DNA from 2 places in the Synechocystis sp. LKSZ1 genome. Region 1 is predicted to be linked to the other one. Evidence: predicted binding sites of a transcription regulator. Region 1 holds the regulator's gene; the other holds the start of a gene.

What was found. The regulator NtcA, encoded in region 1, controls nitrogen genes in cyanobacteria. The targets are predictions, from matches to a motif close to GTANCNNNNGNTAC.
Region 2: the regulator NtcA is predicted to act here: its motif matches at 2,233-2,246, upstream of ABXS88_RS04120 (MSMEG_0569 family flavin-dependent oxidoreductase).

The regions. Positions count from the first base shown of each region.
Region 1 is NZ_AP031572.1:568,621-573,050, reverse strand. Features, by position in the region: gene ABXS88_RS02755 (DUF3084 domain-containing protein) at 1-1,358, opposite strand, end outside; gene ntcA (global nitrogen regulator NtcA) at 1,368-2,045, opposite strand; gene ABXS88_RS02745 (pentapeptide repeat-containing protein) at 2,243-3,367, shown strand; tRNA gene ABXS88_RS02740 (tRNA-Arg) at 3,395-3,468, shown strand; gene ABXS88_RS02735 (UDP-glucose/GDP-mannose dehydrogenase family protein) at 3,470-4,430, opposite strand, start outside.
Region 2 is NZ_AP031572.1:858,578-863,007, forward strand. Features, by position in the region: gene ABXS88_RS04110 (Nit6803 family nitrilase) at 1-181, opposite strand, end outside; gene ABXS88_RS04115 (MSMEG_0572/Sll0783 family nitrogen starvation response protein) at 205-687, opposite strand; gene ABXS88_RS04120 (MSMEG_0569 family flavin-dependent oxidoreductase) at 868-2,151, opposite strand; gene ABXS88_RS04125 (LuxR C-terminal-related transcriptional regulator) at 2,283-3,671, opposite strand; gene ABXS88_RS04130 (hypothetical protein) at 3,675-3,920, opposite strand; gene ABXS88_RS04135 (mechanosensitive ion channel family protein) at 4,394-4,430, opposite strand, start outside.

The DNA of each region.
Region 1 (4,430 bases):
TGAATTGTTTCTACAAACTGAATTAGGGTTTTAATGCGGCCATCTTCAATTTGAATATTACCCAGAATGCCTTCTCGGCGGGCCCGGAACTGGGCAGCAGAAAGCAAATAGTCTAAACGCTTTTGAATATCCTCTTCGCTAAAATTAGAGGAGTCCATGGAAATAGTGGCAATGGTTTCCCCGTCCCGAAAGATCTGGCGGTTGGGGGCCACATCGGCAAAGACTCGAATTTCCTCCTCACCCTGGACGTAGTTACCGGCTGAGAGAATACGAACAACGTATTCTTCCCCTGTTTTCAGTTGTTCCGCCAGTTGTTGTACCTGGGCCGTCGTAATACGGACAATGGGGTCATTCCCCGGTAGGGGCCGGGAGGCGGGATCTCGGGTGGCCTGCCAAGCATTGCGATTGGCCTGACGCAGGAGTTCATCCACCGCCTCAATGGCCAGGGTCGGATCAACCACCCGTACAGCCCCAAAGGCTAAGACCTGGCCCCGCAGGAGAGCAATTTTCCGCTCTCGCAGGTCTTGGTAGTTTTGATAGTACTGTTCTAGGACTTGCACCTCTCGGTTCAGGAAACCTAATTGTTTTTCCAGGTCTTGTAATTTGGATTCCCGTTGACGAATATTCCGGTCCTTCAGAGCAATGGATTGGTCAAGACGGTCAATCTGTTCATCCCGTTGGTTAATTTCCGTTTGGAGTTGCTGGCGTTGTTGCTCTAGGGAAGCAAATCGTTTTTCTAGGGATTGGAGACGTTCTTGACGCTGGGCTAGAATTCTATCCTGCTCCGCAATTTTGGTCTGGCGTTTTCCCAATTCCATATCCCGCTGTTTGACCAAGGCCTGCAGTTTGCTCATCTCTTCAATTAACTGCAATTTTTGTTGACGCAGTTGCTCCCGCTCTTTCGTCAAGGTCTGGACATCGGCCTGGAGTCGTTTGGCATCCCGAGAGACCCGTCTCAGCTTGGCTAGGGCGCGATTGTAGTTGTCATCAATTTCCTGACTGCGTTTTTGAACTTGAATTTGCTTGGTTTTGGCGTCAGCTAACTGCTGTTCAATGGCCTTTTTTTCACTACTGGCCCTTTCTAGTTCCGATTGGGCCGTCCGCAACTGTTGCAAAATTTCATCGAGCTTAAAAACCCCTTCCCGCAGGGACTTACTAAAGGTAAACAAAATTCCTAGGGTTGAGGCGGCGATCAGGGTTCCCGTTAGCACCGTCAGTACCACCGCCGTTTGCCGGGGCCGGAGGTCAAAAAGACGGAGCTTGGCCTTGCCCACTTTACTGCCTAAATGGTCGCCGAGCGCGGCAATAATCCCGCCCAAGACAAGTACGGCCGTTACCAGAATATAAGCACTGGTCATCGGGATGGTTTAGGTAAATTGTTGACTGAGGGCAACGGGGTTATGTACCGTGATCTTCTTTTTAAAGATAGAAATCATGTTACTTTCCCGCAGGTCGCCCAGGAGTCGTGTCACAGTAACCCGCGTGGAGCCAATGGCTTCGGCGATGGCTTGATGCGAGAGTTTAAGATCGATACGAATCCCCTCAGGGGTGGGAACTCCAAAATCCCGACACAAAATTAATAAAAAACTCACTAGCCGTGATCCCATATCTCGATGGGCGAGGGTTTCAATCATCATCTCCGTCTGCAAAATCCGAGAAGACAGGCCCTGGAGCATCAGCATCGCTAAATCTGGGTGTTCCTTCAGGGCCTGCTCCACCTGTTCAATGGGGGCCGATAACAGTTCGACGGGGGTAAAGGCCACCGCATGATAAAAACGGTCGGAGCGTTGACCGGTAATTAGGGAAAGAACCCCAAAGACACTATTTTCCCGCAAAAGGGCCACGGTAATTTCTTCACCCGCTTCGTACACCCGCGATAGCTTAACCGCTCCCTTAAGCAAAAAATAGACCCGCTCAGCCGGATCCCCCGGAAAAAAAATCGTTTTACTCCGCTCAAAGGTTTCGACCACCGGCGGGAAGGCTTCATTGCCCAAGCGTCGGAATAGGGCGGTTAGTGGTCTTTCTTGGGTCAGGGACTGGTCCATTCAACCTCACACAAGGGGATAACGAGATAATTTCCCCCAATTCTGTATCGCAATTATACACAAACTCCTGCGGTTCTAGGGGGAGTTGTGCCCCCGGAAGACTAGCAGAAAGGCCCCAGAAAGCCCGATCAATAATAAGCTGGAAATCAGTGGTTAATCCTCCAGTCCGTTTTCTGCCGTCCTCGTCTCTGCTTACCATGCCTGATATTCATCTGCTTGAAATTCAAAATCCCTATGCCAACGGTATTCTCATGGATTTAGAAGCCCGAGTTAAGGCAGAGAATACGGAACAGCCGCTAGTGAATCTCGTTGCCAATCTGAGTTTGCAGGAACAATGGCTGAACTTGGCCAGTGGCCGCCTTAAATTCGCCCTTAAAACAGGACAATTTAACCTACAAATTCACAGCAGAGACTTTACGCCTGCGTTAACTCCCGCGAGCTTTCCACGACTAGCCTCTGTGCCCCCCGAATTTCACTGGCAGATCCTGCCGGCCCCGGGTCAAGCATGGCTCAAACTATCCTCCCAGCGATTGGAGTTAGGGAGTCTACCCCTATCCTCTGCGCCCTGTCATATCATTGCTACCCTGACCCTAGACCCCGTTTCCTTAGTAATTACGGATGCCGAGGGCCTGTGGCGGCCCGATCTGAGTCCCAATAAACACGGCATTATTGAGCGTCTTCTGGCCCAATTTTTAGTTAAACAGGTCTTCCCACCGGCTCTGAGTTGGGTTCAACTGAGTCTCGGTCAGTTGGAAATCTGGGAGGACTTATACCAGGACTATCGCCGTAACCTGGCCACTGGCCAACACCCCAGCCCAGAGGATTGCCAGGCCCTGCGCCAGCAGATTGAACAAATTTACCAGGCTACGACGGAAGATCTCCATGCCCTGGCTCGTCTTGCGGGCCTCGATCCCCAGCTTAATTTAGCCGGCGGGAAATTTGTCGGAGCCAGCCTCCAGGGGATTGAACTGCACCGTAGCGACCTCAGTCGGAGTAATTTTCGGGGAGCAATCTTAACCGATGCCGATCTCAGTGAGGCCGACCTCAGTTTTACCAATCTCAGCGGGGCCGACCTGAGTGGGGCCTACCTAGAAGGGGCTAACCTCCGGGGCGCCGATTGCCATCGCAGTAGTTTAGCCCTGGGAAATCTGATTGGGGCCGATCTAACCGATGCCAATTTGGTAGGTACTTCAGTACAAAATGCCAATTTGACCAACGCCATCGTTACCAATACTCGCTTTGGGGATAATCCTGGTATGACGGCCAGTCTCCAGGCCAGCCTGTTGGCCCGGGGGGCCAAATTTGTAATCCAAAACCCCTAGAACAATGCTATCCTAGGAAAAGTGTTTGGACACGTAGCTCAGTTGGATAGAGCATCAGGTTCCGGTCCTGAGGGTCGGGGGTTCGAGTCCCTCCGTGTTCGTCTAGTTACGACCAATGCCAACATAATGGAAGCCACTCTGCTGAAGTTGGGCCTTGTCGAGGAAGTTACGGCCATCAATGATTAAGGCATGGTGCATCCGTTGACGCATTTTGTCGAAGTCGAGGCGGAGAAATTCCTGCCACTCGGTGATCAGTACCAGGGCATCACAATCATCGGCGAGCATTTCGGGATTGGTTTCAATATGAACCCCGGACAGGCCATGGCTTAACCCTGATTGAGAAACAATGGGGTCGTAGGCCTTGACCTTGGCCCCGAGTCGATTTAGCTGGTCGATAATGCCCAGGGCCGGCGCATCGCGCATATCGTCGGTGTCTGGTTTAAATGTTAATCCCAATAGACCAATGATCTTGCCCTTGAGAATTTTCAGTTCCTGTTGGAGTTTTTCCACCACAATCAAGCGTTGATGTTGGTTGACGTTGACAGCCGCCTTCAGAATTTCCGTGGTGTAGCCGTAATCTGCCGCCGTATGGATTAATGCCGAAACATCCTTGGGAAAACAGGAACCGCCCCAACCAATTCCAGCCTGTAAAAACTTACTACCGATGCGGGAATCGAGGCCAATTCCCCGAGACACTTGGGTCACATCGGCTCCGACCCGGTCGCAGATGTTAGCCACTTCATTAATAAAGCTAATCTTGGTCGCTAGAAAGGCATTAGCCGCGTACTTAATCATTTCCGCGGAACTGAGGTCTGTCACCACAACCGGCACCGGCGGTAGGGAGGGATCTTCAGCAAATTGTCGGTTAACCAGGGGTTGATAGAGGTCTTGCATGAGAGCAATGGCCTTGTCACTATTACTGCCCAGAACAATTCGGTCTGGGTTGAAGGTGTCATAGACAGCAGAGCCTTCTCGTAGAAATTCTGGATTACTCACCACATCAAAATTTTCCACCAGGGCCTTTTTGTCCCCAGGCCCTGTGGCCCCGTAGCGCTCCTTCAGG
Region 2 (4,430 bases), 290 kb from region 1:
GTTGCACAAAGGAGAAGTAGGGATAGTAGGGCACAACGGTTTCGGGAAAAACTACCAGTTGCGCCCCTTCCCCTGCGGCTTTGGCAATTGCCTGCAAGACTTTCTCAGTGGTGCCCTCGCGACTAAACAGCACTGGACTGATTTGAACTGCCGCTGCACGAACAATGCGTGAATAATCCATAGGTGATTGGAAGGGTAAAAATCCTAGAGTGTCCAGGTATCGAGAATGAAGGCTCCATCCTTGCGATGCAGCAAGACCAAATCCAGCACATCCAGCGGATTAATCGGGCGAATGCCGGGAATCAACGAGGGTTCGCCGTGACCATACAGGGCTTGCAGCGCGAAGCGACAGGCATAGACTTTGCCACCTTCCGCCATAAACTTGGTCAATTGTTCATTGAAGTTTTGGTGTCCTGGAAAAGCGGCATCACCGAGTTTCGGAAATCCCCGTTGCACACCCAAGGTTACGCCGGGGCCATACAACAGCACTGAAGTTTCAAACCCCTTGCGCTGTAGTCGGGTGGCTTGCAGTAAATTGACAAAGCCGATCGAGCCTTCAAAGGCAACAGTGTGGAACGTCACCAGGGCTTTTTCGCCCGGTTCGGCTTTGACATCGGGAAAAACCTTTTCTTCGTAATCAACAAAGAAATCACCAGTTTGATGCGCTGGGGCAGTCACTTCAGCCATAATTGCTTCCTTTTGTTTTGCTGGATTTCCAGCCACATTACTGGGTTGCCAGGACGAGGATTTGTATCTCCAGTTACAGAGTCCAGAAGACTACCCATAGGGTCAGGTTAGCGATCGCCAATGGGCTGAGGCCGGGGCGATCGGCCTGTCATACCTGTTTAAATCGATAGGTGGTCGTGACTACGATCCCAGCAAAAATTCATTCACTACACTCCAGGCATTGTTGGTTGAAATCCGTCGCCGAGCCGCAAGATAATCGGCCAGATAGACTGCATCCCGCGCAATGCCGGAAAATCGCCCCGAACCCCAGGTATACAGCCAGGGCAACCCCAGGAAGTACAGCCCCCAGATAGGAGTTACGCCACGCTCATGGCTGGGATAGCCTTTGCCGTTAAACACAGGCACATCCATCCAGCTAAAGTCTGTTTGATACCCCGTACACCAAATCACGGTCTGGATGTTGGCGGCCCCAATATCGATCACAGGTTGCTCCTCGGTGGGTTGCCAAACGGGATGGTAAGGTGGTTCAGTGGGGGCATTCAGGTGGTTTTTGGCAATGAAAGCGTCGATGGTCTGTTTAATGCTTTCGGAGACGGCATCGGCCTGGTCTAAATTTTGCTTCAGGTCGGGATTGAACTGAAGTTCTGTCCCATGAATCCGCTGTAACCGTCCGTGCAGTTGCATCCCTTCCTTGGCAAACTGCCGCAGGTCAATCTCCCGCCCGCCATCGCGTCCAGTTAAGTAATGGTTGGCCTTGGCGCGGACTTTATCTTTTTGGGGATGCTCGTCAATCGGCAAGTCGTAGTATCCCATCTGATCCAACCAGTCCACTACATCTTTGCCCCGGTAACGACGGGGCGATCGCGGCGCACTGCCCATACTTAAATGCACGGTACGACCGGCCAGATGCAAATCTTCGGCGATCTGGCAGCCCGATTGGCCAGTGCCAACCACCAGCACGGCTCCCGGTGGTAATGCATCTGGATTTTTATACTCCGACGCATGGATTTGCTGGACTGTGGCGGGGAGTCGCTCCGCCATGCGAGGAATTTTGGGCTGGTGATAGCCGCCTGTCGCAATTACCACCTGATCTGCCGTGTAGGTGCCGATTGAGGTCTGGAGTTCGAACCGATTGTGCGTTTCGTCTTTCCACAACCGCAAGACTTCTACACCTTCTCGAATCGGTGGCTCAAAGGAGGCCGCAAAGGCTTGGATATACTGGACAATTTCATCTTTCACCATGAATCCCTGGGGGTCACTCCCCGGATAGGGAAATCCCGGTAACTGACATTGCCAGTTGGGTGTGACCAGACAGAAGCTATCCCAGCGCTTTTCTCGCCAGGCATACCCAATTTGATTTTTTTCAAAAATAAGATGGTCAATGCCGCGTTCTTTCAGGCAATAGCTTATGGAAAGCCCAGCCTGCCCGCCGCCAACGATAACCACCGAATAGTGATTTCTCATAGGGTGTAGATCAGTTGTTTGTTGTGGATAATGTTATGAATCAACTGACAGTCAGCCTAAAGTTGACCTTTGAAAGCCTTTGTATTTATAGATACGGAAATCCCAAGTCTAGCGATAGTGATAGGTTGTCGCTAAATCCACCCCTGTTGGATAGCCTGGTAAATTGCCTGGTAACGGGTGCGAGCTTTCAGCTTAGAGAGAACGTTGTTGAGATGAAATTTGACCGTGCTTTCACTAATGAGCAACGCTTCTGCAATGTTGCGATCTCGATGTCCTTGAGTCAGCAATGTGAGAATTTCCAATTCGCGCTCTGTCAACTCATTGGCTCGAACTCCCCAGGGATATCCCTGGGTCACCGCTTCAACCACCTGTCTCAGTTGAGCTGGCTGAATCGACAGGTCAATCCTGGATTGAATTCCCTGAGGGCAGGGGTAAGAGGTCGTTACCCAGATCACGTTGCGATCGCCCGCCACTGCGTTGGGATTGTCAGTCAATAAGGGAACTTCTGCATCTGTGCATAGGGTGAGACCTGCCCTGACGGCGACTTGAGTCAACGCCAATTGCAATACAGGAGAGACGCAGGTAATTTCTACCTTTAATTCGGATAGTTCCCAGACGTAGGGCAAATCTACTCTGATTTGTAAAGCGCGCTGATGGGAGATCGGCTGGGTTGTGAGTTGCCCCCCCAGAACTGACGCCAACAGTTTAATCTCTCCAAGCCTTGCCTGGATCTGAACAGTAGAATCTGTCGCCAAAGTCGAAATTGTAGCTTCCAGGGAAACAGACTCTTCCCGATAAACCAGTTGGGCATAGGAAGCACAATTTAAGGTTTCAGCCATTTTCAAGAGCAGAAAACTAATCGCCAGGGAGAGCGATTGTTCTGTACCAAGCATGGTTAGCCGAGCACTACTGAGAATCTTCGCAATTTGATCGGAGAGGGCCAATTGACTGGGGCTATTGTTTGCTGAAAGTTGCCAGTTTTGCTTTTCTTGCTGGTATTGAATGGCAGTATCCAAGGCAACGGTGGCGATCGTGCTGAGGGTTTGCAGCACTTCCAGAAACTCCGATTCCAGGGGCTGACAGCTAAACATGGCCAACACCCCAATAACTCGATGACCAATGGCAAGCGGATATCCCGCAAAGCCGCGAATTTGATTGGCGATCGCCCATTCTCGATTGCCCACCCAGGATTCTTCAGGCAGGTTGTTACTCAGAAAAGAAACGCGATTTTGGGCAATTTTGCCGACCTTATAGGCACCCATGGGCACCCGTCCAAAAAAGCCATCGGTGCGGGTATACATCCCCGATGAAGCGACCAAACGCAACATTGATTGATTTGGTTCTAGTAACCAGATCCGTACAAAGGCACAACGAAAGCGCTCTACCAATCCTTCTGTCACCGATCGAGCAATTAAATCCGGTTCCAGACACCCTGCAAACGACTGAGCAATTTCGTTAGCTTGCTGCAAATCAAAGAGGAGTTGGGCTGAGTTAAGCAGTCTACCCGGTAGGGCTGACATTGTTTACATAAGGACAACTTTCTTTCCATTGAGCCTTAGTTCCAGGGCTAGCTTTGTAGTTAAAGCTACGAACTTATCTTCATACTCGATTTGTTTGCTTACATTGAGGACACCTGGCTCACCTGCACATCTTGAGTTCAAACTGGCGAAGCGGTCATTGACGACTGACAGGGCTAAAATTTTGGTTACCGTACCGGAAAGTTCCGAGTAGCGAAAACCAATGCTCGAGAGAATGATGCTTGCTAACATCCTGGGATGTCCTTAGCCAGGATCCCTGAGGCGATCGCCAAACGGTTTGGTTGGGACATCATTCATCTTTGTCCGGGAGAATTCAATAGTGTTGCGCGATTTCTGCAGTGCCAGATGCTTTTCAGGAAGTCTATTCGGTATCTCATAGACTCAAGGCTATGAGTTTGGCAGAGTATCCTCTTCCATTAGATTAGGAAAGCCGACTTGAGTGAGAACCTCGAAAACCCCTGATTGCAAGCCTTTCAGATACAATTTCGAATCAATAATTAGATTGGTTCCTGTTGGTTTATAAAATGCCCTAAACGCTTATCCGGCAAGCTTTTCAATAGACTGAAAGCCTCCGAGAGTGACGCAAGAGGGATAAGCTCACAAAAGGGGAAAATCATAGGCCAAGGTATATCCGCAAGACATTCTACCGCTACGGATTTCGCTCTTGAATGACAGCGAAATCCAATCAAAAACCGAACAATGATTCAGTCCACATCTACTTGTAGGTTCGGCTGAATCGGA